One region of the Bradyrhizobium sp. USDA 4461 genome, then DNA from elsewhere that is predicted to be linked to it. Evidence: predicted binding sites of a transcription regulator. Region 1 holds the regulator's gene; each other region holds the start of a gene.
The links. Region 1 encodes PhoB, which activates phosphate uptake and scavenging genes when phosphate is short. Its sites were predicted from a motif close to TGTCATNNANCTGTCAT; they were not measured.
Positions count from the first base shown of each region.

Region 2: a site for PhoB is predicted at 2,648-2,664, ahead of ACVINW_RS11755 (alkaline phosphatase D family protein). Genes of this name have one in related genera too.
Region 3: a site for PhoB is predicted at 2,476-2,492, ahead of phnC (phosphonate ABC transporter ATP-binding protein). Genes of this name have one in related genera too.

Region 1 covers NZ_JBSRXM010000001.1:1,628,332-1,638,198, forward strand. The annotation lists gene ACVINW_RS07705 (acetylornithine transaminase) at 1-1,001, opposite strand, end outside; gene ACVINW_RS07710 (hypothetical protein) at 1,000-1,239, shown strand; gene ACVINW_RS07715 (GcrA family cell cycle regulator) at 1,500-2,012, shown strand; gene phoB (phosphate regulon transcriptional regulator PhoB) at 2,284-2,994, opposite strand; gene phoU (phosphate signaling complex protein PhoU) at 3,123-3,839, opposite strand; gene pstB (phosphate ABC transporter ATP-binding protein PstB) at 3,860-4,678, opposite strand; gene pstA (phosphate ABC transporter permease PstA) at 4,675-5,520, opposite strand; gene pstC (phosphate ABC transporter permease subunit PstC) at 5,525-6,514, opposite strand; gene pstS (phosphate ABC transporter substrate-binding protein PstS) at 6,761-7,771, opposite strand; gene ACVINW_RS07750 (sensor histidine kinase) at 7,908-9,221, opposite strand; gene ACVINW_RS07755 (UPF0104 family protein) at 9,306-9,867, opposite strand, start outside.
Region 2 covers NZ_JBSRXM010000001.1:2,514,537-2,524,403, forward strand. The annotation lists gene ACVINW_RS11750 (N-acetylmuramoyl-L-alanine amidase) at 1-943, opposite strand, end outside; gene ACVINW_RS11755 (alkaline phosphatase D family protein) at 1,023-2,585, opposite strand; gene ACVINW_RS11760 (TAXI family TRAP transporter solute-binding subunit) at 2,800-4,203, opposite strand; gene ACVINW_RS11765 (4a-hydroxytetrahydrobiopterin dehydratase) at 4,415-4,720, shown strand; gene ACVINW_RS11770 (YkvA family protein) at 4,815-5,192, shown strand; gene ACVINW_RS11775 (IS1182 family transposase) at 5,410-6,741, opposite strand; gene ACVINW_RS11780 (NADPH:quinone oxidoreductase family protein) at 6,996-7,976, opposite strand; gene ACVINW_RS11785 (SDR family oxidoreductase) at 8,067-8,906, shown strand; gene ACVINW_RS11790 (invasion associated locus B family protein) at 9,113-9,694, shown strand; gene rlmN (23S rRNA (adenine(2503)-C(2))-methyltransferase RlmN) at 9,770-9,867, shown strand, end outside.
Region 3 covers NZ_JBSRXM010000001.1:8,379,337-8,389,203, forward strand. The annotation lists gene phnE (phosphonate ABC transporter, permease protein PhnE) at 1-449, opposite strand, end outside; gene phnD (phosphonate ABC transporter substrate-binding protein) at 531-1,463, opposite strand; gene phnC (phosphonate ABC transporter ATP-binding protein) at 1,544-2,359, opposite strand; gene ACVINW_RS39160 (transferase hexapeptide repeat family protein) at 2,561-3,226, shown strand; gene ACVINW_RS39165 (alpha-D-ribose 1-methylphosphonate 5-triphosphate diphosphatase) at 3,223-4,401, shown strand; gene ACVINW_RS39170 (DUF1045 domain-containing protein) at 4,422-5,114, shown strand; gene hemC (hydroxymethylbilane synthase) at 5,121-6,131, opposite strand; gene pncA (bifunctional nicotinamidase/pyrazinamidase) at 6,197-6,817, opposite strand; gene ACVINW_RS39185 (aspartate dehydrogenase) at 6,817-7,635, opposite strand; gene ACVINW_RS39190 (M20/M25/M40 family metallo-hydrolase) at 7,635-9,053, opposite strand; gene ACVINW_RS39195 (Rid family hydrolase) at 9,162-9,662, opposite strand; gene ACVINW_RS39200 (c-type cytochrome) at 9,685-9,867, opposite strand, start outside.

The DNA of each region.
Region 1 (9,867 bases):
ATCAAGAGGCCCTCGCCGCGCACTTCCGACAGCACGCCGGGATAGCGGTCGACCACGGAGGCGAGCTTCTGCTTGAGCAGCAGCGACATCTTCTGCACATGCTCGAAGAAGCCGGGCTTCAGCATGACGTCGAGCACGGCATTGGCGGCGGCGACCGCCAGCGGATTGCCGCCAAAGGTCGAGCCGTGCGAGCCCGGCGCCATGCCTTCGGCCGCTTTCGCGGTCGCCAGCACCGCGCCGATCGGGAAGCCGCCGCCGAGCGCCTTCGCGAGCGACATCACGTCCGGCGTGACGCCGGTGCGCTTGTAGGCAAACAAATCGCCGGTACGGCCCATGCCGGTCTGCACCTCGTCGAACGCCAGCAGCAGGCCATGTTCGTCGCACAGCGCACGCAGCGCCTTGAAGAACGCCTGCGGCGCCGAGCGCACCCCGCCCTCGCCCTGCACCGGTTCGATCAGGATGCCGGCGGTGTGCGGGCCGATCGCCTTCTTCACCGCCTCGATGTCGCCATGCGGCACCTGGTCGAAGCCGTCCATCGGCGGGCCAAAGCCTTCGAGATATTTCGCCGCGCCGGTCGCGGCCAGCGTGCCCAGCGTGCGGCCATGGAAGGCGCCTTCGAAGGTGATGATGCGGTAGCGCTCGCCATGGCCCTTGGAGAAGTGATAGTGGCGGACCAGCTTGATCACGCCCTCCATCGCCTCCGCGCCGGAATTGCAGAAGAACACGAAGTCGGCGAAGCTCTGCTCGCACAGCCGCGCGGCGAGCACCTCGCCGTCCGGGCTCTTGAACAGGTTCGACATGTGCCAGAGCCTGGTCGCCTGTTCCTGCAGCGCCTTCACCAGATGCGGATGCGCATGCCCGAGCGCGTTGACGGCGACGCCCGAGGTGAAATCGAGATAGCGGTCGCCGTTGGTTGCGATCAGCCAGGCGCCCTCACCGCGCTCGAAGCCGAGATCGACCCTGGCGAAGACGGGAAGCAGATGCGACGAGGCGTTGGTCATGGCGTTCACTGCCGGTTTGAAGCCGACAATTGCCGCGCGCCTTGACGCCAGCGCAGCAACGGCCAGCTTCGGAAAACAAAACGGCCGCCTTTGCGGGCGGCACGTGGGCAACATTCTATGCTGCGGCGGGTCCGTGTCAATCGCCAGGAGCCGGTCCTTTGCCGGGCTTCCTGCGCTGCCGAACGAGCGCAATCCGGAGCATTCCGGTGCGGTGGAAAAGCCTCACAGCAATGCTTAACTTTGTCGGAACATGTGGACGCACGGCCGCGGACTCTTGCGCCAGAGTCACGCCATATTGTAGCGTTTGGCCTGTCGGGTACGACATCTCGTGCGGCAGTACTGGACCCTCTAAGTAGCCTTTGTGTCTCGCGTAAACGTTCGGGCGCAACACCGCGCCCGGCGAGGGCTAAGGGATTCTGGCCGCAGGGATATTTGTCCAGATTTGGCTCGCAGCGCCGCTCCAATGACTGGCCGGCGCCATGCGAAAGGAAGAATGCGATGACGGTATTGACCTGGTCCGACGATCGCGTCGAGCAGCTGAAGAAGCTCTGGGAGTCTGGCCTTTCGGCCAGCCAGATCGCAGCGGAACTTGGCAATGTGACGCGAAACGCCGTGATCGGCAAAGTGCACCGGCTCGGCCTCTCCGGCCGCGCCAAGGCACCCTCCACGGCGGCGCCGCGGCAGCGCAAGGCGCGCCCCGCCCAGCACATGATGCGAGTGGCGCGCCCGGTCTCGCGCGGCAACACCGCGCTCGCGCACGCCTTCGAGGTCGAGATGGAGCCCGATCCGATCTCGTTCGACAACGTGGTGCCGATGAGCCAGCGGCTGTCGCTGCTCGAACTCAACGAGGCCACCTGTCACTGGCCGGTCGGCGATCCCTCGAGCCCGGAATTCTTCTTCTGCGGCGGCAAGGCGCTCGCCGGCCTGCCCTATTGCGCGCATCATTCCCGCGTCGCCTACCAGCCCGCCGCCGATCGCCGCCGGCCGTCGGCGAAGCCGCAGATCAAGTAGCCCTCGGGAAAACTACGGAAGACCTGAAAAACAAATCCCCGCACAAGCGGGGATTTTTTGTGAGCGAATGAACATCAAGGGCACATAGCCCAGGTCAAGCGCACTGCGCGACGTAAGGTGAGCACACGCGCCCCTCCCCACCCTCCCCCGCAAGGAGGGAGGGAGCCGGACAGTGTGCTCACCTCACGCGATAACGAGCCGCCGCTCGTGGCGCGATGGATTGCTTCGCTCCGCTCGCAATGACGATGACGGCTCTCGCCGGAAAGGCGACTTACGGCTGCGGCTCGGCTTTCGCGAAGCGGTCGTCGAGCGCGTAGCCGGCGCCGCGCACGGTGCGGATCGGATCCTGCTCGCGGCCCGGATTGAGCAGCTTGCGCAGGCGGCCGATATGGACGTCGACGGTGCGCTCATCGATGTAGATGTCGCGGCCCCAGACGCTGTCGAGCAGCTGCTCGCGGCTGAACACGCGGCCGGGATGCTCGAGGAAGAATTCGAGCAGCCGATACTCGGTCGGCCCGAGATCGATCGGACGGCCCGAGCGCGCGACGCGGCGCTTCTCGCGGTCGAGCTCGATGTCGCCATAGGTCAGGACGGTGGCGAGCCGCTCCGGGCTCGCGCGGCGCAGCAGGCCCTTCACCCGCGCCAGGAGCTCCGGCACCGAGAACGGCTTGACGATGTAATCGTCGGCGCCGGTGGCCAGACCGCGCACCCGCTCGCTCTCCTCGCCGCGCGCGGTCAGCATGATGATCGGAAGCTGCTTGGTCTCGGGCCGCGCCCGCAGGCGGCGGCACAGCTCGATGCCGGACAGGCCCGGCAGCATCCAGTCGAGGACCACGAGGTCGGGAACGCGCTCCTTGAGGCGGGTATCGGCATCGTCGCCGCGCCCCACCGTTTCGACATCGTAGCCTTCCGCATCGAGGTTGTAGCGCAACAGCGTCGTTAGCGCTTCCTCGTCTTCGACTACCAGAATGCGTGCGCTCATCGGTCTAAGTTCTTTCTCTGTGGTGATCTGTTGCCCAGACGCAAACCGAAACACTTAGCTTCTTGAGCATAATCCCCGCGGAAACGACTTGTCGAAGACAATCCGGTTCCGCGCGTGCGGATGATGTCCTAGTTACCCGGCACAGTGGTGGCAAAATTGGTCATGTCGCCCTTCGGGCGCTTGTCGGTGATCTGCTGGCCTTCGATCATGTAGAACACAGTCTCGGCGATGTTGGTGGCGTGATCGCCGATCCGCTCGATGTTCTTGGCGCAGAACATCAGATGGATGCAGAACGAGATGTTGCGCGGATCTTCCATCATGTAGGTGAGCAGCTCGCGGAACAGCGAGGTGCAGATCGCATCGACCTCCTCGTCGCCCTTCCAGACGTTCATCGCCGCCGGCAGATCGTGCGCGGCATAGGCGTCGAGCACCGACTTGACCTGCGACAGCACGAGGTCGGTCATGTGCTCCAGGCCGCGGATCAGCTTCAGCGGCTGGAAATCGCTCTCCAGCGCCGCGACGCGCTTGCCCATGTTCTTGGCGAGGTCGCCGATCCGCTCGAGGTCGGTGGCGACGCGCATCGCGCTGACGATCTCGCGCAGATCGATCGCCATCGGCTGGCGCCGCGCGATCGTCAGCACCGCGCGCTCTTCGATGACGCGCTGCAGATTGTCGATCTCGATATCGGCGGCGACCACGCGCTTGCCGAGCGCGACGTCGCGCCGGATCAGCGCGTCGACCGACTCGGTGATCATCCGCTCGACGAGGCCGCCCATCTCGGCGACCAGGCGGGTCAACTCCTGCAGGTCGCTGTCGAATGCCTTGGCGGTGTGTTCAGAAGCCATCATCTGTCTCCTCAGCCCGGTCAGCCGAACCGGCCAGTGATGTAGTCCTGGGTGCGTCGATCGCTCGGCGAGGTGAAGATCTTGTTGGTGTCGTCGAACTCGATCAGCTCGCCGAGATACATGAAGGCGGTCTTGTCGGAGACGCGCGCCGCCTGCTGCATGTTGTGGGTGACGATCGCGATCGTGTAATCCTCGGAGAGCTCCTGGATCAGCTCCTCGACCTTGGCGGTGGAGATCGGATCGAGCGCCGAGCACGGTTCGTCGAACAGGATCACCTCGGGACGCACCGCCACGGTGCGCGCGATGCACAGCCGCTGCTGCTGGCCGCCGGACAGCGACAGGCCGGAGGCGTTCAGCTTGTCCTTGACCTCGTTCCACAGCGCGCCGCCGCGCAGCGCCTTCTCGACCCGGTCGTCCATCTCGGACTTCGAGATCTTCTCGTAGAGGCGGATGCCGAAGGCGATGTTCTCGTAGATCGTCATCGGGAACGGCGTCGGCTTCTGGAACACCATGCCGACCCGCGCGCGGAGCAGATTGAGGTCGAGCTTGGGATCGAGGATGTTGGTCTGGTCCAGCATCAGCTGGCCGACCGCGCGCTGGCCCGGATAAAGGTCGTACATCCGGTTGAAGATGCGCAGCAGGGTCGACTTGCCGCAGCCCGACGGTCCGATGAACGCCGTGACGCGGTTGGTGCCGAGCGTCAGGTTGATGTTCTTCAGCGCGTGGTGCTCGCCGTAATAGAAATTGAGGTTACGCACCGTGACTTTCGGCGGCGCGTCCGGAAGCGGCACCTGGGGAACGTGGCCCGCGACAGTCGTGGAGACGGAAAGCTCGGTCATTTTGCGGTCCTTTCGGCACCAAGGATACGCGCGCCGATATTCAACGCGAGCACGGTGAAGGTGATGAGCAGTGCGCCGCTCCACGCCAGTTCCTTCCAGTAGGCGTAGGGGCTCTGCACGAAGTTGTTGATGGTCACCGGCAGGTTGGCCATCGTCTTGGTCAAATCCCAGCTGAAGAACTGGTTCGACAGCGCGGTGAATAGCAGCGGCGCGGTCTCGCCGGCGACACGCGCGGTCGCCAGCAGCACGCCGGTGATCAAGCCGCTACGCGCAGCACGATAAGCGATCCGCTTGATCACCAGCGAACGCGGCAGGCCGAGCGCGGAGGCCGCCTCGCGCAACGGATTGGGCACCAGCAGCAGCATGTCCTCGGTGGTGCGCAGCACGACCGGGATCACGATCACGGCGAGCGCAAGACTGCCTGCGATCGCCGAGAAGCCGCGCATCGGCACCACCACCGCACCATAGATGAACAGGCCGATGATGATCGACGGCGCGCTGAGCAGGATGTCGTTGATGAAGCGGATCACCGAGGTGAGCTTGTCGTGCTTGCCGTACTCGGCAAGGTAGGTGCCGGCGAACAGGCCGAGCGGCGCGCCGATGCCGACGCCGATTACGGTCATGATGACCGAGCCGACGATGGCGTTGAGCAGACCGCCGTCGGTCGAGCCCGGCGGCGGCGTGTTCTGGGTGAACAGCTGCACGCTGAGGCCGGCAAGGCCGTTGTAGAGCAGCGTGATCAGGATCAGCGCCAGCCAGGTGACGCCGAACAGCGCCGCACCGACGCAGAGCGTGCGGATGATGATGTCGCTGCGGCGGCGGGATTTGTAGATCGGGTTCATGGCGTCACTTCCCCGCCTTCTTCTCGAGCCGCATCAGCATCAGCCGCGCGCCGGCGAGCACGAAGAAGGTCAGCACGAACAGCAACAGGCCGAGCAGGATCAGGCCGGACTGGTGCAGGCCGTCGCTCTCGGCGAATTCGGAAGCGATCGCCGCCGAGATCGTGGTGCCCGGCGCGAAGATCGACGACGAGATGCGGAACGAGTTGCCGATGATGAAGGTCACCGCCATGGTTTCGCCGAGCGCGCGGCCGAGCGCCAGCATGATGCCGCCGATCACGCCGACCCTTGTGTAGGGGATCACGACGCTGCGGACGACTTCCCAGGTGGTGCAGCCCATGCCGTAGGCGGCTTCCTTGAGCACGGGCGGCACGGTCTTGAACACGTCGACCGAGATCGCGGTGATGAACGGCAGCACCATGATGGCGAGGATCAGCGCCGCGTTGAACAGGCTGAGATAGGACGGCGGGCCGGCGAACACCGCGCCCAGCACCGGAACGCCCTCGAAGATCCGGATCATGAACGGCTGGAACGTGTTGGCCAGGAACGGGCCGAGCACGAAGAAGCCCCACATGCCGTAGATGATGGAGGGGATGCCGGCGAGCAGCTCGATGGCGATGCCGATCGGGCGGCGCAGCCACTGCGGGCAGAGTTCGGTGAGGAACACGGCGATGCCGATGCCGACCGGGATCGCGATCAGCATGGCGATGACCGAGGTGATCAGCGTACCGTAGATCGGGCCGAGCGCGCCGAGCACCGGCGGATCGGCCGAGGGCGCCCAACGCTGGGTCCAGAGGAAGGCGAAGCCGTATTCCTTCATTGCCGGCCAGGCGCCGACGATCAGCGACAGGATGATGCCGCCGAGGATCAACAGGACCGAGATCGCCGAGATGCGGGTGATCCAATAGAAAGTGAGATCACCGAGCTTAAAGGCACTGAGGGCCTTGGCGCGATCGTAAGGTCCCGCGGCTTCCATCACATCGCCCTGAACAGCCATGTCTGCCACGCCAATTCCCTCTTTACTATGTGAAAGCCACGCAAACCGCCACGCCCCGAAGCGATCTCCAGTGACGCCTGTGACCCGGCACCGTTCCGGCCGCGCCTGCCGGAGGCGCGAACCCCGGACCCCTCCCGCGCTTGTTGCCGCGGTGATCGGAGCCCGGGTCTTGATCGCTCAACAGCTTGGTCGTTCAACCTGTGCCGCCCTCGACAGGCGGCACAGGCGTTGTCCGATGCGGTGGACTTAGCTCTTGATGTCCGAGGACCAGGTCTTCTCGATCAGCTTGACGACCGAGTCCGGCATCGGGATGTAGTCGAGCTCTTCGGCCGCCTTGCCACCCTTCTCGAAGGCATATTTGAAGAACTTGATCGCTTCCTGCGAGGCCGCCTTGTCGGTCGCGTCCTTGTGCATCAGGATGAAGGTCGCCGCGGTGATCGGCCAGGAGGCTTCGCCCGGCTGATCGGTCAGGATGACGTAGTAGCCGGGAGCCTTGGCCCAATCGGCATTCGAGGCGGCAGCCTGGAAGGCGGCGATGGTCGGCTGCACGGTCTTGCCGGCCTTGTTGACCAGCGCGGTGTAGGTCAGCTTGTTCTGCTTGGCGTAGGCGTATTCGACATAGCCGATCGCGTTCTTGGTCTGGCTGATGTTGCCGGCAACGCCTTCGTTGCCCTTGGCGCCGACGCCGACCGGCCACTCGACCGCGGTGCCGGAACCGACCTTGGACTTCCAGTCGGCGTTCGACTTGGAGAGGTAGTCGGTGAAGTTGAAGGTGGTGCCCGAACCGTCCGAACGGCGCACGACGGTGATCGCGTCGGCCGGCAGGGTCAGCTTCGGATTGAGCTTGGCGATCGCCGGGTCATTCCACTTGGTGATCTTGCCGAGATAGATGTCGCCGAGCACTTCGCCCGAGAGCACGAGATCGCCCGACTTGATGCCTTCGACGTTCACGACCGGAACAATCGCGCCCATCACCATCGGCCACTGCACGAGGCCGTCCTTCTCGAGCTGCTCGGCCTTGAGCGGCGCGTCGGTGGCGCCGAAGGTCACGGTCTTGGCCTGGATCTGCTTGATGCCGGCGCCCGAACCGATCGACTGATAGTTCAGGCCATTGCCGGTGTCCTTCTTGTAGGCGTCAGCCCACTTCGAATAGATCGGGAACGGAAACGTCGCGCCCGCGCCGGTAATATCGGCAGCGAAGGCCGACGTCGAAGCGGCGACCATGCCGGCAGCGACGATTGCTTTGATGAAATTCATGGGGTGGTCTCCATCTTGTGGGCGAAGCGCCGAATGCGCCCGATCGCGCCCACGCCGGTCCATCTAGGAGCGGTCGGTGCTGCTTTTACGAAGGTTGGATGACAGTTGGATGACAGAGCTAAGCAGCTGAAAACGCTCAGCTATGGGTCGGTAACGGGGTCTTCGGCCGGGGAAAACAGGCGGTAAAGGTCGCGCCATTGTTCGGCACGCTCTCGATCAAAAGACGCCCGCGATGACGGTTAAGAATATGTTTCACCAGAGATAATCCGAGGCCCGTTCCGCCCTGGTTCCGGCTGTCGCCGACGTCCACCCGGTAGAAGCGCTCGGTCAGCCGCGGCAGGTGCTCGGGCGCAATGCCGGGGCCGAAATCCCGTACCATGACACGGATTTCGGGCGCCCCCTCGCCCGATGCGCTGGATGCGGCCTGATTGAGCGACACTATGACGCGCCCCCCGGAGGCGCCGTATTTGAGCGCATTCTCGATCAGGTTCTCGAACAGGCGCAGCAGTTCCTCGCGGTCGCCGGCGATCGTGACCGGGGTCTGGGGCAGGTCGACGTCGATCTCGACCTGGCGCTCGCTGGCCAGCGCCTCGAGCCCGTCGGCGACCTGGCGGACGATCGGCACGATGTCGATCGAAGCCTCGGGCCGCACATGGGCCGACAGCTCGACCCGCGACAGCGACAACAGGTCGTCGATCAGCCGGGCCATGCGGGTGGCCTGGGTGTGCATGATGCCGAGGAAGCGCTCGCGGGCCCGCGCGTCCTCGCGCGCCGGCCCCTGCAGGGTGTCGATGAAGCCGGACAGCGCGGCGAGCGGAGTGCGCAGCTCGTGGCTGGCATTGGCGACGAAGTCGGCGCGCATCTCCTCGACCCGGCGCAATGGCGTCAGATCGTGGAAGGTCATCAGCATGCACTTCTCGGTGCCGCCGAACTGGGTCGGCACCGGCACCGGCGTGATCACCAATTCCATCCAGCGATCGACCGGGACGTGGTCGGTGTAGGTGGCGCGGCGCGGCTCGGTGGTCGCGATCGCCTCGCGCAGCGCGGTGATGATCTCCGGAGAACGCAGGGCAAATTGCGCCAATTCGTTCTTGCGCAGCGCCGGCGCGAGCTCGGCCGCGGCGGCGTTGAGATGGATGACGCGGCCGGCGCGATCGAGCAGCACGGCCGGATCCGGCATGCCGGCGACGACGGCGCTGACGGCAGCGGCCTCCACCGGATTGACGCCGCGGACATCCTCGCGCGAGGTCCCGGCATCATGCAGCCGCCATGGCACCAGGGCCGCGGCCGCGATGCAGGCGAACACCGCGCAGGCGCGCACCAGCGACAATTCGCCGAGCGCGACCACCACGCTGAGCGCCAGCGCCGCGGCAAGCAGGATCAGCGCGGAATGGCGCAGCCGGTCGGGCCAGGGCGAGAAGATCGATTGCGGCGTATCGTCAATTGCCATTGCGGCGGCTTTCATCCCGTCGGTTCACGTCTCGCCCAGGCGCGGTCATGGCGACCTTCCCTCGGGAGGCATCGGGCCGCTTCATCAGACGCCGGAGTCACCACGCTTGCGGACCAGAACCGCCTCATGATGCGGCTCGGCGCGGGGACCCGAATCAGCCTGCGACAGCCGTTTGAGTCGGGCGCCGACGATAACCTCCCGAAACGTCAGCAAGATTACAGATATGACGAACGGCGCAATATAGTACAGCAGGCGGAACAGCAGCATGCCGCCGAGCAGGTCCTCGCGGTCCATCTGCCACAGGCCGACCAGCATGGCGGCGTCGAACACCCCGAGCCCGCCGGGGGAGTGGCTGGCGAAACCGAGCAGGGTCGCCGACACGAAGATGACCGCGACCACGACGAAGCCGAGATTGGGCTCGTCCGGCACCAGCACGTACATCGCCAGCGCGCAGAAGCCGAGGTCGACGATGCCGATCGCGATCTGCAGCAGGGTCAGCGGGCCGCCCGGCAGGGTCACCGTCCAGGGGCCGCGGCCGACCACCCGCGGCTGGGTCCAGACCCAGACCACATAGGCGACCAGCGCGACGATGATGCCGAATGCCAGCGCGCGGTTGAGCCAGGGCGGCAGCTGGTCGATGTTGGCG
Region 2 (9,867 bases), 890 kb from region 1:
TCGAGCCGGCCTCCAGCAGCACGGCGGGCATTGCGGTCTTTCGCAGCACGATCAGCTCGTCATAGCTGTAGACGCCGGTGTCCTTGTTCAGCAGCGGGTGCTGGTTGCTGCCCATGATGGGCAGGCTGTACTGCTCGGCATAGGGCAGCCCCCCAGCCTTCAATTCCTTAGCGACCAGCTCGGCAAACCGCAGGCTGGTCCTGAAGTCCGGATTCTCCCGGGAGACGAACACCGAGTAGCCGCTGAAGCGATCGCTGAAATGGCTTTTCTTGCCCTCGAATTCCCAGTCCTCAAGCATCTTGTTGGGCACGGAGTCATGGTGGATCGACAGCAGCAGATCGGCGTGCAAATTGCTGGCGCTCGCGACCCGCTTGAACAGGCTGGGTCGCGCCTTGCCCTCGGTCAGCAGCAGCCTGGTTTCGGCAAAACCTTCGGCCTTCAATCTCTCCTCGATCAGCTTCGCAAGCCGCAGGTTGAAGGTGAACTCGGCAACATTCCGCGCGCTGATCGCACCTTCCGATTCGGCGGTATGTCCGACGTCCAGCACGATCCGGAATGTCGCGGGATCGCATGTGAGTGCGGCCGGCTTGAGCCCTGAAAGCGGCAGTGTGACTGGGCCAAGGGCGGCCAGTCGCGTGGCGCGGTGTTTGGGCGGGGCGCGGTGCCTCGCCAATCTGGCCGGCCTGGTTGCCTTCGCGCGCTTTGGCGACTTGGCATGTTTGGGTGAGCTCTTGAAGAGATCGGGCAGCCAGCCGGCATCACCGGCTCCGATCGGCAGCAGTGCGAACACCGCGATCGTAACGACCAACAAGCGGCGAGACCGAAACCTCGCGACGATACCACCGAGCACGCGAAAGAATTCGCAGCGCCTCATGCTCCGCCCCTCCGGGCCCCCAGCATAACGGCTCTGATATCGGTACCGGAAGGGGCGGGTCGCGTCCATCCCCGGCAATCGCGACGCCCTTGGTTTGGCCAAAAGCGTGCGGGACAGGGTGTCCGGTTCCGTCGCGGCTGCGGCCGGACTACACCGGCTTCGGGTCGAGCGTGATCGCCCACAGCTCGGCGTCGACGCGGTCGCGCAGGCTCACCGTCATTTGCCCGCTCTTGCCGTCGATCTTGACGTGGCCGAAGAACTGCATGCCGGCCGACGGCGGCAGGTTCTGGTTGGCTTCGCCCGGCGCCTTGACGAACCTCACCTCGGGACCAAACGTGTTGTCGAGCTCGTTCGGGCCGAACGTGCCGGCATGCAGCGGGCCGGAGACGAATTCCCAGAACGGATCGAACTCCTGGAACTGGGCCTTGTTCGGATTGTAGTAGTGCGCGGCCGCGTAGTGCACGTCGGCGGTCAGCCACACCGTGTTGACGATCCCTGCGGTCTTGATGAAGCGCAGGATGTCGGCGATCTCGAGCTCGCGGCCGCGCGCCGGACCGTCGCCCTGCGCAAACGCTTCCGAGCCCTTCTTGTTGGTCGCATCATCATAGACGATCAACGACAGCGGCATGTCGGAGGCGATCACTTTCCAGGTGGCGCGCGAGTTGAGCAGCGCGCGCTTCAGCCAGGCCATCTGGTCCGGCCCGATGAAATAGGCATCGGGACCGTAGCTCTCCTGCAGGTTCGGACCGTTGGGGCCGCGATAGCTGCGCTCATCGAGCATGAACACGTCGAGATGCGGGCCGTAGCTCAGGGTGCGATAGACCCGGCCCGGTTCGACGATGCTCTCGCGCATCGGATACATCTCGTGGAACGCCTTGGCCGCGCGCGCGGCGAGCACCGTGATGTCGCGCTCCTTGTAGGCCGCCGGCAGCTGCTTCGACAGCGACCAGTTGTTGGTCACCTCGTGATCGTCCCATTGCACGAAGATCGGCACCTCGGCATTGAAGGCGCGCACATTGGAGTCGAGGAAATTGTATTTGTGCGCGGCGCGGTATTCGTCGAGCGTCTCGGCGACCTTGGCCTTCTCCGGGATCGTGATGTTCTTCCAGATCTTGCCGTCCGGGAGCTTCACCTCGGACGGGATCACGCCGTCGGCGTAGATGGTGTCGCCGGAATGCAGCAGGAAATCCGGGTTGTGCTTCTTCATCGCGGCGAAGGTGATCATGCCACCGTCGTCGGGGTTGATGCCCCAGCCCTGGCCGGCAACGTCGCCGCCCCATACGAAGGAGACGTCGCGGCGGTCGCTCGGCGCGGTGCGGAAGCGGCCGACCACGGGCTCGCCGACCACGTCGATATGGGCGAGGTCGCGGAAGCGGACGCGGTAGAAGATGTCCTGGCCGGAGGGCAGGTTCTCCAGCAGCATCTTTGCGGTGAAGTCGCTCTCCGGCAGCGCCGTGATCGGCGGCAGCGCGCGAGCGTCCTTGAACGATTCGGTGGTCGCGACCTCGACCATCATCTGCGACGGCCGGTCCGCCCGCGCCCACACCACGCCGCTGTCGACGCCGACATCGCCGGACTGCACGCCATGGGTGATGACGGGACGATCCGCCGCGCGCGACAGATAAGGCATCGCGACCACGCCGGCACCGGCCGCAGCCGCCGTCGAGAGAAAGCGTCGGCGGGTGAGATTTCGCGAGAACCGGATCGTCATGGGGTCTCCTCAAGGTCACAGCGACACTGCGCCGCGGGCGTGCCAAGACCTAGAAAAATTCCATGACGGTGAGATTACAGGGGTGCGCGCAAGATATCGGAGTCAGCCTTTGTAAGGTGAGCACGCCTGTCAGGCTCCCTCCCCCTTGCGGGTCCCGCAAGGGGGGAGGGAACCCTGCCGCCGGTGATTCCCTCACGCGAGGAACGTGGATGGCTTACGCCGTCCCCGCCGCCCTGAACTGCGTCGCAGTCCGTTGCAAATTCTGCGGCATGCTCAGTAGCAGGGCCTTGCGGTCGGCGACCGCGTTGTGGAACTGCTCTAGCGCGATGTTGAACGCGGTCAGGGTGCCTTCCTCGATGGCGCCATGCTCGAAGCAGTCGAGCGTGTGGCGCAGGATGTCGTCGGCTTCGGCCTGCATCTGGTCGAGCTCTTCGGTCGAATCGCTTTGCCGCGCGGCCTTCAGCATCTCCAGTAGGCGTTCGCGCTGCGAGGTGTTGGTGTTGCGCTCGTCCTGCTTGAGATAGCCGGCGAACCACGCGCCGGCGGAGCCCATCGCCGAGAATGCCATCAGGCTCCACCAGATGTAATCGCTGTAGCGATCGAGGAAGGTCTTCTCCTCGCCGTCGACGAAGGCGGCCGCGCCCGGATGTACCGGGATGGTGGCGTCCTTGTCGGTGTCGGGGGTTTCGATCTTGGCGGCGAGCGGGAAGTCGTTCTTGAGCGATTGCCGGATCGCGAACAATTGCCGGGTGAAGGCCGCGACGGTCGAGTCCGACAGGCCTTTTCGTGCGACGATGTGATGCGAGAAGCTGATCGTCTTCACCTCGTCGTCCGGCCGGTCGGCCGAGCCGAGCGAGCCGGCGGGGATTTCCGCAGCCTCATAGGCCGGATGGTTTTGCGCGATCGCTTCCGACGCGTCGATCGCGAGGAAGGTGGGCTCGCCGCCGTCCTTGACCGACGCCGTGATCGCGTCGATCGTGATCTTGCTGTTGGCCGGGCCGACCGCGAGATAGGCGTCGGCCTTCAGGTTCTTGATCGCCTCGGCCGCTTCATTGGCCGGGAATTGCACGATCTCGACCTTCATCGGGTCGACGCCATATTGCGTCAGGATCAGCTTGAGCAAATTGACATTGGCCGGGGTGCGTCCGACGACGCCGATCTTGCGGCCGGAAAGCTGCGCGATCTTGGTGATTTTGGCAGACTTCCGGACCTTGCCCTTGGCGGGCGGCACCCACATCACCACGACGTTCTTGCGCAACGTCGCGACCGCCTGCGCATTCTTCGGCACTTCGAGGTCGCCGCGGATGATGGCGAGATCGGCCTTGCCGTCGGCCAGCGTCTGCGCGCTGGCGGTGGCGCCGTCGGTCTGCACTGGTCGGAGCTTGACCTGGGTGTGCTGCTGGTTGTTGAAGGCCTGGGCCAGCGCCTGCACGACCTTGACGTCATCGCTGTTCGCTGGGCCGACCGCGATCCGCAGCGTCACCGGGCGCACCGCGAAATAATATCCGGCAGCCGTCGCGCCGATGATGGCGAGCGCGCCGGCGATCAAAACGAACATCAGCCGGCGCTTGGCCGAACGCGGCGGCTTGGGCGATATGCTGGCGGAGCCGTCTGTCATCGATCTCGCAAACAAACGTCGGGGCTCAATCTCGTAAAACTACCAACGTGCATACATCCTGTATTTGTAGCAAATTCCTGAACGGACAGATGTTACATCTGCGTCATGGTTACCAGCGGCGATAGGACGCGATTTCGGCCTTAATTTTGGCGTGGATCCCGCCCCGGAGGCCGGTCGTTAGGCTAAGGTCGGGCCAAACGGGAGGGTACCCATGGTCGAAAAGCTGTCAGCGGAAGCAAGAAAGGCCGCGCTTTGGGAACTGGCCGGCTGGTCGGAGCCCGCCGGACGCGAGGCGATCGCAAAGACCTTCGTGTTCAAGGACTTCAACGAGGCATTCGGCTTCATGGCGCGCGCCGCTTTGGTCGCCGAGAAGAGCGACCATCACCCTGAATGGAAGAACGTCTACAAGACGGTCGAGGTCGTGCTGGCGACCCACGATGTCGGAGGGGTGACCAAGCGCGACATCGATCTCGCCAAGGCCATGAACGCGATCGCACGGCAGCTCGGGGTCAATTGAGCCGGCGGATCGGCCACCTTGCACCGGCTGGCCGACATCCCCAGATTCGTAATCGTCTGCCGCTGAACTTTCGCGGCGGCGAGGAACCCTTGCGATGGCATCGAGCGACTATGGCGTGGGATTTGGGCCTGCCGACCGGCTGGCGCAGGACCCCGAAAGCGTGCGCCGCCGCTTCTGGATCAAGTTCAAGAAAGTGGTCGCCCGCCTGCCCTTCGCCGAGGACCTGCTGGCCGCCTATTACTGCGCCTTCGACCGGCAGACGCCGCGCCATGTCCAGGCGGCGCTGCTCGGCGCCATCGCCTATTTCATCCTGCCGTTCGATTTCATCCCGGACATGCTGCCGGTGCTCGGCTTCACCGACGATGCCGCGGTTCTTGCAACCGCAATCCGCATGGTGGCAAGCCACATCACGCCGGAGCACCGCGAAGCCGCCCGCGCCGCGTTGAAGTGCGGCGTGCCTGAAGAGGAGTAGCGCCGCAGGCGTAGCCCGGATGAAGCGAAGCGCAATCCGGGGCCGCTCTAATCGCGGATGGTCCAACCCCGGATTTCGCTTCGCTGCATCCGCGCTACTAGACTTTCAACCCGTCATCCTGAGAGCTTGTGACGGATTCGGCTCCTGCGGAGTTTTTGGCGGCTGTTCGTCGCAGCAATTGGCAGGTTTGAGTTCGAGTTCGGCGATGACCCGTTGTTTAGGCTCTGGAGAGGCGGTTGCCTTGCAGGATGTTGTTGACGAGGGCGTACCAGAGCACGACGGCACGGACCTTTTCGATGCCGCGCACGGTCAATTGCCGCAGGTCCCAATTGCGCCAGCGGGCATGGATGCACTCGCAGATCGACCGGGACCTGTATCGGGCCTTGCCCTCTTCGCTCGCCATTCGCGCACGCCAGGCCAACACCCCCGGACCGTCGCCGCGCCGCGGTAGATAGGGATCGGTACCGTGCTTGGATTGAGTGGGCGGACAAAAGATATCGATGCCCTCGGCATAGGCCCATTCGATGTCCTCGGCACTGCCAAAGCCGCCATCGACGAGATGGTCCTTGGGCAACCCTCCGGGCCGCGCACGCTGCCGCTCCAGCATGGGGCGCATCAGGCCGCGATCGGATCCGATGTTGCAAATTCTGGTGTCGACGACGATCTGCTCGCCGGCCACGCTCGTCACCTGCACGTTGTAGGCGGGGCGGAAGCCGCCGTTCGCCATCTTCATGACCCGTGCATAGGCGTCCGTCGTGGAGGCCCGCGGCTCCTTCGGCGTCTTGCCGTTGCCGCGACTTTCTTCGCGCTCCTTGCGCTGCTGCTTGATCTCGGCGAGCGCCGTCTGCGCCGCCTTCACCCGCGCGCTGCGTTCCCGCGCGGCCCGCTCCTTGGCTGCCCGGGCACGCTTATTGCTGGCGTCCGAGCGTGTGTCGACCTCGCGCTTGAGGTCTTCCACCACGGCCTCAGCCTGCGCCAAATGCTTATCCAGCGTCGCCTCGCGCCGGAACGAGGCGGCCCCGGCGCTGGCCCGGACCCGCATGCCATCCTGCGCCAAGGTCTCCAGATCGACGAGACCGGCCTTTGCCAACGCTGCCAGATGCTCACTGAGCAGTCGGTCAAGCAGATCGGCGTTGCCGACCCGGAAGTCTGCCAGCAGGTGATAGTTCACCGACACCCCGCCGCACAGCCAGCGATAGGCATCGTGGCTCTCGCACAGCCGCTCCAACGCCCGCGCGCTGCCAACGCCTTCGCTGGCGGCATAGAGCCACAGCGCCAGCAAAAGCCGGGGCGAGGTCGCGGGGTGACCGGGACGATCGCCGCGAGCCTTGATCCGGTCCTCCAACTCACTCAGATCAAGCTCTTCGACATAAGACCAGATCAGCCGCACCGGATGGTCTTCCCCGATCAGGCTCTCAATATCAACCGCTCGCAGCGCAATCTGGTCGCGCTGGGGCTCACGCAGCCGCGGAGCGCCGGGCAAGCCCGCTTCGGCTGGTGGCTTCGCCTGCTCCGGCAGGTCCCCAAACAACTCATCGGCAGCCAACATCACCTCCCGCGAATCCATCATCGCCAGAGAATCACACCGCGCCGGCTTTCGGCTATAATGCTCGCTGAAACCCCAAAAAAATCACACCCTCTGAGGTGCGAGCTCTTGCGAGCCTCGAAGGATGGACAGCCCCGGTCCGGGCCGTCGACCCTTCGAGACGCGCGGAGCCTGTCATCGGGCCGCGCTTTGCGCGGACCCGGTGGCGCTCCCCAGGGTGACGGAGATAGTTAGGAGCCTGCGGTTCAGCGTTGCCTTCAGCTGCCCGGATGCAGGATCACCTTGCCCATTGCCTTGCGGCCGGCCAGCACCTTCAACGCTTCCGCGGTCTGCGACAGCGGGAAGGTGCGGTCGACATGCGAGGAGATCTTGCCTTCCGCGGTCCACTGCACGAGCTTCTCGAGGTTCTTGCGGTTCTTCTCCGGATTCTGCCGCGCCCACGCGCCCCAGAACACGCCACGGATATCGCAGCCCTTCAGCAGCGCGAGGTTGAGCGGAATCTTCGGGATGTCGCCGGCGGCAAAGCCGATCACCAGGAAGCGCCCCTCCCATGCGGTCGAGCGCAGCGCGGCTTCGGCATAGGCGCCGCCGACCGGATCGAACACGATGTCGGCGCCCTTGCCGTCGGTCAGCTTGCGCAGGCCCTCTTTCAGATCTTCCTTGGCGTAGTTCAGCGTCAGCTCGGCGCCGTGCTGCTTGGCGAAGGCGAGCTTCTCGTCCGACGACGCGCATGCGATCACCTTGAGGCCCATCAGCTTGCCGAGCTCGCACGCGGCGAGGCCGGTGCCGCCGGCAGCCCCTAACACCGCGAGCGTCTCGCCCGGTTTCGGGCTCGCGCGATCCTCCAGCGCATGCAGCGCGGTGCCGTAGATGATGATGATCCCGGCGGCGCGGTCGTAATCAAGATTGTCGGGAATCTTCACGATCGAATTCGCAGGCAGCGCGATCTTGTCGCGCGCGCCGTTGTGGCCGCAGGATGCGACGACACGGTCGCCGACCTTCAGATCGGTGACACCGGCGCCGACGCTCTCGATCTCGCCGGCGACTTCGGCGGCCGGCGAGAACGGGAATGGCGGCTTGATCTGGTACCTGCCCTGGATCATCAGGATGTCGAAGAAATTCAGCGCCGCCGCCTTGATCGCGATCACGGCTTCGCCGGGACCCGCCACCGGATCGGGCACGTCAGCCAGCACGAGATCGTCGGGTTGACAGTATTGCGAGCAGAGGATGGCTTTCATGGACACACCTGAGTTTCGGACGCAAAAAGGACTGAAAGCTTCATGCCGGATTTGCGGCGGAGCGACAATACAGTGCGGAGGGATCAAACTATGTTTGAAAAAGGCCTGCTAGCGAAAAAGCGCATCCTGATCACCGGCGGCGGCTCCGGCCTCGGCGCTGCGATGGGTCGACGCTTTGCCGAACTCGGCGCCGAATTGATCATCTGCGGCCGGCGCGAGGCGCTGCTGGAGGAAACCGCCGCGAAATTCCGCAGCGAGCTCGGCGCCAAGGTCTCCATCGCGCGCTGCGATATCCGCGACGGCGGTGCGGTCGAAGCAATGATGGATCAGATCTGGCAGGACGCGCCGATCGACGTGCTCGTCAACAATGCGGCCGCAACCTTTATTGCGCAGAGCGAACATTTGTCATTCCGCGCGGCGGACGCGATCCTCGCGCCGACCCTGCACGGCACGATGTATTGCACGCTCGCCGCCGGCCGCCGCTGGATCGACGGCAAGCACAAGGGCGTGGTGCTCTCGATCCTCTCGACCTCGACCATCACGGGCCGCGCGTTCACGGTGCCGTCGTCGATGGCCAAGACCGCGGTGCTGGCGATGACCAAGAGCCTCGCCGTCGAATGGGGTCCGAAGGGCATCCGCACCGTGGCGATCGCGCCGGGTGCGTTCCCGACGCCAGGGGCGACCGGCCAGCTCCGCCCCGAAGCGCGCGGCGAGACCTGGTCGCATCGCAATCCGCTCGGCCGCGCCGGCGAACATTTCGAGCTCGCCAATCTCGCGACCTTCCTGATCTCCGATCAGGCAGGCTACATCAATGGCGAGATGGTGGTGCAGGACGGCGGCTCGCATTTGCGCAGTTCCGGTGCCGAGGACCTGCTGCAATGGACCGATGCGCAGTGGGAGAGCCAGCGCGCGGCGCGTGCCAACGGATGAAAAAGGACTGCTAAGGGCTGATGCGCATCAGCAAACAATGAGCGTGCACTGAGAAGAGTAGACGTGCGCTGGTGGCGTTGGGTCCGCACGCGCATCCGACTGTAACTGCCTTCCCAAAAAAGCGTTTCCCGGTTATCCATCCCGGCCGGCGGAGGGGGAATCGCCGGGCCATCTTGCAGTCACAATGATGGGGGAACCAGTTGGCTGTGCGGCAGATTCTGACATCATTGGCGGCTTGTGGTCTGTGCGGGATCATCACCCTCGCACCGACGCAGGCTGCGCCCAAGAAAGACGCGGCCAAGCCGTCGCCTTCGGCGGCCGCGGCTGCGGCCGGCGGCGCAGAGCCGACGCTGATCGGGCAATTCGGGACCTGGGGCGCCTACACCGCCGCGCCCAACGGCAAGAAGGTGTGCTTCGCGCTCGCCAAGCCGGCGTCGTCGAAGACCAATCCGGCGAACCGGCCACGCGATCCGGCCTATGCCTTCATCTCCACCCGCCCGGCGGAGAAGGTCGTCAACGAAGTCTCGATCATGATCGGCTACACCGTGAAGCCGGGCTCGGAATCGACATTGCAGGTCGGCGGCGGGACCTATGCGATGTACACGCAGGGTGACGGCCTCTGGATCAAGAATGCGGCCGAAGAGGAGCGGATGGTGGAAGCCATGCGCAAATCGGCCGATCTGACGGTCAAAGCCGTCTCGGCCAAGGGAACCGAGACGATCGATACCTTCTCGCTGAAGGGCCTGGCGCAGGCGCTCGACCGGGTGGGCCAGGACTGCCGGCGCTAGAGACGCGACTTAAGGCGTAAAATTGAGGTATTAGGCGGCTTTCCAGCACCGGCTGGAAGGCCTATTTGAGGTTTCATGACCGACACCGTGACCACCAAGGCAGTCTCCGGCGCCAGCGCGCTGGTCGAAAAGGTTCCGCTCGAGACCTATGTGCCGCCGGCCAAGCCGTCGCT
Region 3 (9,867 bases), 6.8 Mb from region 1:
ACGATGCCGGGCACGGTGCGGGCGAATTCCAGCAGGCGGCGGATGATGAAGCGCACCCAGGGCCCCGGCGAGGTATTTTGGGCGGCGAAGAAATTGAGCGCGAAGGCGAATACCGCACCGGTCAGCGTGCCGACATAGCTGATCAGGATCGTCTCGCCGAGCATCCTCAGCCATTTGTGCCAGCCCCAGAACCATTCGGCGGGGTCGGTCCAGACCCGCGCGCCGGAATCGAGCGTGAGGATGCGATCGAAATAACTGACGAAATTGCCGAAATAGGTGAACAGCGTGCGCAGGTTCACCTCGGCGCCGAACGCGGCGACGACCAGGGCGACGCAGAACGCCGCGGTCGCCAGCGCGCCCCTGAGCCGCTTGCGTGCAACCGCCTTGCGATAGGCGTCTTCCAGCACCGCCAGTTGCTGGGCCGGAAGGATGGATACGGCAGTTGCCATCGTGTTGATCAGCCGAGCTGGAGGTTCAACGGAAAGAGCCGGGTTATGAAAAACCCGGCTCCGCATGTCTCCGTGGTGCGATCAGCTCGCCTTCTTGCGCAGCCTGTCGACGAACTTGATCAGCTCGATCGTGCTGTCCCAATCCTTGGTCGTGGCGGGATGGAAACCCTTCTTCTGGCCGTCGGAGAGACGGTCGAACGCGGCCTTGTCCTTGGTCGGCGCGTCGAAGAAGGCCTTGGCGATCGCCGCCTTCAGGTCCTCCGGAAGGTCGGAGTTATAGGCGTAGGGGCCGTTGATGATCGGCGACGACTTGTTGATGATGCGGAAGTCGTCCTTCTTCATCGCCGAGCCGTCGGCGTTCTTCAGCATGCCCTTGGTCAGCATCTGCGCGAGCGTCGAATCGTCGTCGTTGGTCCACTGATTGGCCGCCATGTCGACGGTGCCCTGCGCCAGCGCCAGCACGGCGTTTTCGTGGCTGCCCGTGAACACGACCTTGCCGAAATAGCCCTCGGCATCGGGAATGCCCATTTTGTCGAGTTCGAAGCGCGGCACGTTGTTGCCCGATGTCGAATTCGGGTCGACCAGGCCGAGGTTCTTGCCCTTCAGATCCTCGACCTTCTTGTAGGGGCTCGACGCCTTCACGTAAAACACCGAGTAGTAGCCGGTCGAACCGTCCTGGTTCATGTCGTTGGCGAAGGCGTCGGTCTTGACGCCGGTGAGGCGTGCGCGGGCGAACGACGCCGAACCGTAGCTGGCGATCTGGATGTTGCCGGCGCGCTGACCTTCGATCACGGCGGCGTAGTCGTTGGCGATGCGCAGCGTGACCTTCACGCCGAGCTCCTTCGATAGATACGCCACGAACGGCGTCCAGCGCTCGGTGACGCCCGAAGCGTTCTCGGCCGGCACCACCGCGAAGGTGAGCTCCGGATATTTGGCCTTCCAGTCCTGCGCGGACGCCGAACCGGCGAAGGCCAGCGCGGCAGCGCCGACCAGAATGATGCGACGAGTGAACATGACTACCCCTCTTTTGTGGTTACACACCTGTTGGCCGGGCAAAACGCCCAGCCTCGCAGATCAAGAAAAATGCGCGACGCTCAGGCCGCGGCAGCGGTGCCGAGCGCCGGCGCGGTCGCACCGTCGGGCGCGGGCAGCGGCGCCGCGCCGATGACGTCATTGGCCTCGAGGTCATAGAGCTCGCGGGCGATATGGTCGGTCAGCGCCGCAGGTGCGCCGTCGAACACCACGCGGCCGGCCGCCATGCCGACCAGGCGGTCGCAATAGGTTCGCGCCAGCTCGAGCGAGTGCAGGTTGCAGAGCACCGTGATGCGGAAATGCTTGTTGATGCGCAGCAGCGCATCCATCACGATCTTGGTGTTCCGCGGATCGAGCGAGGCGATCGGCTCGTCGGCGAGGATGATATCGGGCTCCTGCACCAGCGCGCGGGCGATCGCAACGCGCTGCTGCTGGCCGCCGGAAAGCTGGTCGGCGCGCTGCGCCGCGAGCTGGGCAATATCGAACTGATCGAGCGCGGACATCGCCAGCGCCCTGTCCTGCTCCGGCCAGACCTGCGCCAGCGAGCGCCAGGACGGAATCTGCGCAAGCCGGCCCATCAGCACATTGGTCAGCACGTCGAGCCTACCGACCAGATTGAACTGCTGGAAGATCATCGCCGAACGTGCCCGCCACTGCCGCAGCTCCTTGCCGCGCAGCGCGGTGACGTCGATGCCCTCGAACAGGATGCGGCCGGAGGTCGGATCGGCGAGACGGTTGATCATCCGCAGCAGGGTCGACTTGCCGGCACCGGAGCGGCCGATCACACCGACAAAGCTGCCCGGCGCGATCGAAAACGATGCGTTGTCGACTGCGGCTTTTGTGCCGAACCGGCACGTCAAACCTTCCACCACCAGCATGCAATGCTCCAACCGCGTCGCGTTTGGGCCATCGCTATCCCCGGCGTTTTACAGTTATGTGACGTGACGTTGCGGTGCGGCGATCGTCCACACCCGCTCGCATGTCGTCATTGTAACGTCATGATGCCGTCATCAAGCATCCCGATGACGGGCCCCATCTCCCCGGAAGCCAACGATTTGCAAGAATTGCGGAGGGCCCTGATGGCCGGAAAAACACTCTCGGTTGTGCCGACCATCGACCCGACCGCGTCGGTCCGCGAGAGCAAGCTCGGCAAATATACCGAGGTCGGCGCGCGCACGATCCTGCTTGAAGTCAGCATGGATGACTATTCCTACGTCGTGAACGACAGCCAGATCACCTACACCTCGATCGGCAAGTTCTGCTCGATCGCGGCGATGACCCGGATCAACCCCGGCAACCATCCGATGCATCGCGCGACGCAGGCGCACTTCACCTACCGCGCCAGCGCCTACTTCCCCAGAGAGAGCGACGACGTCGATTTCTTCAACTGGCGACGTGCGCATCACGTGCATATCGGCCATGACGTCTGGATCGGTCACGGCGCGATCCTGCTGCCGGGACGGAACATCGGAACCGGCGCCGTGGTCGCCGCCGGTGCGATCGTGACCAAGGATGTCCCCGCCTATACGATCGTTGCCGGCAATCCGGCGCGTCCGATCAAGCGGCGCTTTTCCGAGACCACGGCGGATCGCCTCGCGGCGCTCGCATGGTGGGACTGGGATCACGAAACACTTCGTCGTGTGCTGCCCGATTTTCGCAAGCTCACGGCCGAAGAATTCCTCGACAAGTATGAGGCCGAGGCCGTATCCCAATCACTGGACAAACAACGGAGCGCCGCATCGTGACGGGGGAAGATATCTTCATCGAAGGCGGGCGCGCGCTGGTTGACGGGGCATTGGTCGAGACCTCGCTGCGGACCGCCGGCCGCGACATCGGCGCGCTGGACGCCGAGCAGGGTCGCGCCGCGCTTCATATCGATGCCAAGGGCCTGCTGGTGCTGCCCGGCATCATCGATCTGCACGGCGATGCGTTCGAGCGGCAGATGATGCCGCGCCCAGGTGTTGACTTCCCGACCGACGTGGCGATTGTTGACAGCGACCGCCAGGCGATCGCCAACGGCATCACCACCGTGTTCCACGGCACCACCTGGTCGTGGGAGCCTGGCCTGCGCAGCGCTGAGAACGCGCGCAAGCTGCTCGATGCGATCGAGGCGCTGCGGCCGCAGCTCGCCGCCGATACCCGCTTCCATCTGCGTCACGAGACCCACAATCTCGACGCCGAGGCCGAGATCATTCAATGGCTCACCGAAGGCCGCATCGATCTGTTCGCCTTCAACGACCACAGCAACGTCAAGCCGAAGAAGCGCAACCAGCTCGCCGAACGTAGCGGACTCTCCGTCGACGCCGTCAACGACATGCTCGATCGGATCGTGGCGCGCCGTCCCGAGGTGCCGGCCTCGATCAGGCGGCTGGCTGCGGCTGCACGCGCGGCTGATATCCGCATGCTGTCGCATGACGACAACAGCCCGGCGATGCGCCAGGAGTTTCGTGCGCTCGGCGCCACGATCGCCGAATTCCCCGTCAACGAGGAGACCGCGCGCGATGCCGCGGCTGCCGGCGACTTCATCGTGTTCGGCGCGCCCAACGTGGTGCGCGGCGGCAGCCACACCGGCTGGACCAAGGCCTCCGACATGATCGCGCAGGGCCTCTGCTCGGTGCTGGCGTCGGATTATTATTATCCGGCGCAGCTGCTCGCAGCGTTCCGGCTCGCCGCCGACGGCATCCTGCCGCTTACCGAGGCGTGGGACCTGATCTCGTCGGCGCCGGCGCGCGCCGCCGGGCTCGCCGATCGCGGTGTGCTCGCCGCCGGCCGCCGCGCCGACGTCATCGTCGTCGACGACAAGGTGCCAATGCGCCCGCGCATCGTCGCGGTGATCGCGGCCGGGCGGCTGGTGCATCTGGCGGACGCAAGCTGCCTCGTTCATTCGTTCGCGCCGCGCAAGGCGGTTGCGGCCGCGTAGTCAAGCTCTATTCTGCCGCCATGACCTCCATCCCGCGCTACGCGATCTATTATACGCCGCCGCCCGACAGCGCCTTGCATCGCTTCGGCTCGACGCTGCTCGGCTACGATGCCGTTGACGGCAACGACCTGCCGTTTCCCGATGGCGTCGCGCCCGACTGGCGCGAGGTGACGGCGGATCCGCGCAAATACGGTTTTCACGCCACGCTGAAGGCGCCCACTGCGCTCGCCGACGGCAGGAGCGAGTCCGAACTTCTTGACGCCTGCGCCGCCTTCGCCAGCCGCGCACGGCGCATTCCCGTGATCGAACCGGTGGTCGATGCCATCAGCGGCTTCATTGCCGTGATCCCGGCCAGCCGCTCGGACGAATTGCAGCGGCTGGCCGCCGACTGCGTCACCGAATTCGACAGGTTTCGCGCGCCGCTCACGCCGGACGATCGCGCGCGGCGCAAGCCCGAACGGCTCACGGAGCGGCAGCGCGACTATCTCGACCGCTGGGGCTATCCCTACGTCATGGAGGAATTCCGCTTCCACATGACGCTGACCGGGCGGTTGAGCGACGAACGGCGCGGCCCGATCGTGGCGCAACTGCGCGAGCGGTTCGCGGCGATCGAGCTTGCGACGCTCGCGATCGACCGCATCGCGCTGTTCAAGCAAGCCGATCGTGCATCCAGGTTCCGGATCATCGACAGCTGGCCCTTGCGCGCGCAATAGCGGACGCTACTCGTCCACCCTGGTGCGGGCGATGATCTCGGCGGCGCCTTTCTCCAACAACTCCATGCCGACGGCGCGGCCGAGTTCGCGCGGCCGATCCGAAGGCCCGTGCCGCGTCACCTCGATGAAGCCGGCGCCTCCCTCGTCGAGCACCGAGGCGCGCAGCGTCATCTCGTTTCCGGAGAGCGTAGCGTGGCCGGCGATCGGCGAGTTGCAATGGCCGTTGAGCACCCACAGCACCTCGCGCTCGGCCTCGGCGGCAAGCCGCGACGCCGCCTTGTCGATCGCGGCAAGCCGCGCCCGCGTCGCCCAATCGGTCGCGACGCATTCGACCGCGACGATGCCCTGGCCGACCGCCGGCAGCATCTCGCCGACGGAGAAATCATGTGCGATGCGCGCGGTCATGCCGATGCGCTCGAGGCCGGAGCGCGCCATGACCAGCGCATCCGCCGGCCCGACCTCGCCGCCATCCGGCAATCGCTGCTTGTCGCCGCGATCGAGTTTTGCGACTCGCGTGTCGGCAGCACCGCGATAATGGATCACGGTTGCTTCCGGAAACAGCCGGCGCAGATAGGCGGCGCGGCGCACCGCGTTGGTACCGATCATGAAGCCCTTGCCGCGGGCGGCGCGCAGGGTCTCCAGTGACAGGCCCGGCCGCAGCACCAGGCTGTCATTGGCGGCGTCGCGCGCCAGCATCGCCGCGAGGACCAGACCCGGCGTCTCCTCATTGCCCGGCACGTCCTTCAGCGAATGCATCGCGGCCTGCAAGGTGCCCGCGCGCATCGCCTCGCGGATCTCGGCGACGAAGGCGCCGCCCTTGCCGCCGTGACGCAGCAACTTGCTGGTCTGGTCCTGGTCGCCGCGGGTCTCGAACTTGACGATCTCGACGGCAAGGTCCGGTGCCGAGGCGCGCAGCAGCCGCGCGACCTCATCCGTCTGCGCGAGTGCCATCGCGCTCTTGCGCGTCCCAATCCGCAAAACCTGTCCCGACACGAAAGCTCCGCTGCGCGTGATCATCAACGGCTGGGGATTAGAACAAAAGGCCAGTCAAAACAATGGTTTTTGCCCCTGCCTGGCGAGGCTCAGACGATCTCCTCGACAAGCTTCACGCCGGCCTCGCGCATCGCCGCGATGGCAGCCGCAAGCGAACCGCCGAGATCGATGGCCCGGCAGCCCGGCAACACGACCACCGTCTCGAAGCCGAGCCGCCGCGCATCGAGCGCCGAATATTGCACGCAGAAATCCGTCGCCAGCCCCGCCATCAGGACACGCGTGAGGCCACGTTCGCGCAGATAGCCGGCGAGCCCGGTCGGGGTTGTGCGGTCGTTCTCGAAGAACGCCGAATAGGAATCGATCGCCGAGCGGAACCCCTTGCGGATCACGAGCTCGGCGCGGTCGGTGGCGAGGCCCGGATGAAACGCCGCGCCCGCGGTGCCCTGGATGCAATGGTCCGGCCACAGCGTCTGCGGCCCATAGGGCATGGTGATCGCGGAGAACGGCGCCGCGCCCGGATGCGAGGTCGCAAACGAGCTGTGGCCCGCCGGGTGCCAGTCCTGGGTCAGCACGACATGGTCAAACCGCGCCGCGAGCCGGTTGACCACCGGCACCACCGCATCGCCATCGGCGACCGCCAGCGCGCCGCCGGGGCAGAAATCATTCTGCACGTCGATGATCAACAGGAGATCGTCAGGCTCAATCTTCATCAGGTGCCGATCCGTAACGACGCGCGCAATTTGCGTAGGCAGGCGATCACCGACAGCGCGGTGATGCGGCCGGTCTTGGGGTTCTCCGAGGGGATGTTCTCGATCATCATCGAGAACCGCGCGGAATCGGAATCGACCTCGATGCGGTGGGTGTTGCGCGTCACCGTCGGATCGGCCCAGATCTCGACCCGGGTCCGGTCCGGGCCGATGCCGGCGAGCGACAGCGCCACCGCGACGTTGAGATTGGCCGGAAAGCCTTTTGCCGCGTCGCGCGCGCTGCCTTCGAAGATGCGCAGCGGCTCGGTGATATCATCGATCTTGATGTCGTTCTCGACCAGATGCGGCGCGCCGAGCAGGCCCGCGACCGGCTTCCGCGTCACGAGCTTCGCCGAATGAATGGTCCCGACCGCCGCCGCGGTCACCGCATCGAGCCCGATCAGCGCGCCGGTCGGCACGATGATCTGGCCGCCATGGGCTCGCGCGAGATCGACCAGGTCCTCGTTCTGCAACAGCGCACCGACGCTGAGCACGACCGCAGTCTTGCCGCGCGCGACCACCGGCGCCACGATCGCGCGCACCACCTTGCTCGGCGCGCACTCGACCACGATGTCGGCAACATCGGCAAGCTGCTCGATCGGCACCAGCCGCGGCGCGGATTTGAGCGCCGCGACCCAGCCGCCATGCTTGTCCGGACTGTTGGCCGACACCGCAACCAGCGTCAGGCCCTCGATGCCCTGATCGAGCGCCTTGACGACGTCGGTGCCGATCGCGCCGAGGCCGGCGACCGCGACCCGCAACTTAGCCTTACCGTCCGCCATCATTTCCCACCGGCGAGCATCTTGACCAGGCGATAGAGGTACTCCTGGCCCTCGTAGAACGATTTGACCAGCACGCGCTCGTCCTTGCCATGGTTGCGGTTGTCGTCGACATCGGCGCCGAGTCCGGAATGGCCATAGGTCGGGATTCCGGCATTGCGCAGATAGCTGCCGTCGGTCGCGCCGGTGCTCATGACCGGGACGATCGCCGCATCCGGCCAGAACTCCTTCGACAGCTTCTCGATCGAACCCATGATCTCCTCGTTCAAGGGCGACGGAGGGCTCAGCACCGCCTTGCCGGTCGGGGTCACCTCGATCTGTTTGTCGGCCAGCACGCGCTCGATCGCCGCCTGGACACCATCGACCGGCTCGCCGGGCAGGATCCGGCAATTCACCTTGGCGCTCGCCAGCTGCGGCAGCGCGTTGATGGCATGGCCGCCTTCCAGCATGGTCGCGACACAGGTGGTGCGGAGCTGGGCGTTGTAACCGGGCTTGTCCGACAATCGCGCCAAGGCCGCCGGATCGGGCTGCGGCGCCAGGATTGCCTTGATGTCGTCGGCGTTCTCCTTGCTCTCGGTCTCGGCGGTCTTGGCGAAATAGATCCGCGTGGTCTCGTTGAGATTCATCGGGAAGTCGTATTTGGAGAGACGAACCAGGCCTTCGGCGAGCCGGTAGATCGCATTGTCCTTGCGCGGCAGCGATGAATGGCCGCCACGATCCTTCACGGTGAGCTGGTAGCCGACCGAGACCTTCTCGCTGGTCTGCACGCTGTTGCGGATCGCCTTGCCATTCTTCAGGCCGACACCGCCGCCTTCGTTGAGCGCGAACTCGGCGTCGATCAGGTCGCGATGGTTCTTGATCAGCCACTGCATGCCGAGGCCGTTGGCATCGAGGATCTCCTCGTCGGTCTCCAGCGCTACGATGATGTCGCGGTCCGGCTTGTAGCCCTCCTTCTTGTAGCGGATCAGATTGGTGACAAAGGACGCGGCCATGTATTTGTCGTCGCTCGAGCCGCGGCCGTAGAAATAACCGTCCTGCTCGGTGAGCTTGAACGGATCGACCGTCCAGTCTTCCCGGAGGGCGGGGACGACATCGATATGGGCGACCAGCAGGATCGGCTTGCGTGCGCCGGAGCCGTGCAGCCGCGCCACCAGATTGCCCTTGTGCGGCGCCGGCGAGAACACATGCACGTCGGCCTCGGGGAAGCCCGCAGCGCGGAGCCGCGCGCCCATCGCTTCCGCCGCCTTCCGGGTGTCGCCGGTCGCGGTGGTGGTGTTGATCTCGACCAGCTCCTGGTAGATGCCGCGGGCAAATTGCTGTTGCTCGGTCAATCCCTCCGCTGCGGCGCCGGTTGCGAGCAGCGCACCGAGCGCCGCCGACAGCAGCAACGATCGAACCATGTTTCGGGTCTTGTGCGACATCATGCTCTCCCAGAATTCCACTGCAACGAATTCAGACAGGCGACACGGGCTTTGGCAAGACGGCAAGCCCTTCAATTTGCGCGCGCATGCTCCGCAGTTTCGTGCACGCTATTTGGAGTTCTTATTGGAATCCTTGACTGCGATCACCTCGATCTCGACCAGGAAGCCGGGATTGGCCAGCGCGGCGACGCCGACCACCGAGCGCGCCGGCAGGTTCGGCTGGCTGCCGCCGAAGAACTGGGTGTAACCCTCCATGAAGGCCTTGAAGTCCATCGGCGCGCCCGCGCTGTGCACCAGGAACACCTGCATCTTGACGACGTCGCCCATGCCGAGCCCCTGGCCCTCCAGGATCGCCTTGATCCGGTTGAGCACGCCGACGGTCTGGGTCTTGGCGTCGCCATAGGCCTGCGGGCTCGACGGATCGGCATCCTTGTTGACGACCGGCGGCACCTGGCCGCTGACATAGACCGTCGTGGTGTTGCCGGTGACGGTCACGGCCTGCGCGATCGGGAATGTCGAGTTGGGAATCGGATGCCTGACCACGTCCGCAGAGGCGGCGCTCGCCATCGCCGACAGCGCGGCGCCCAACACGATAGCGGTGAATTTCATCAAACTCTCCCAAGTGTATTTGTTAGCGGCGCGCGTCCTGGACGTCCTTGGTCGTCACCGCGTCCTGATAGCTGTTGCCGAAGTGCGTCCGCAGATAATTCACAACGGCGGCGACCTGACCATCGGTCATCATGTCGCCGAATGCCGGCATGCCGCGGCGGCCATTGACGACGAGGAAGATCGGATAGCTGCCGGATTCCAGATT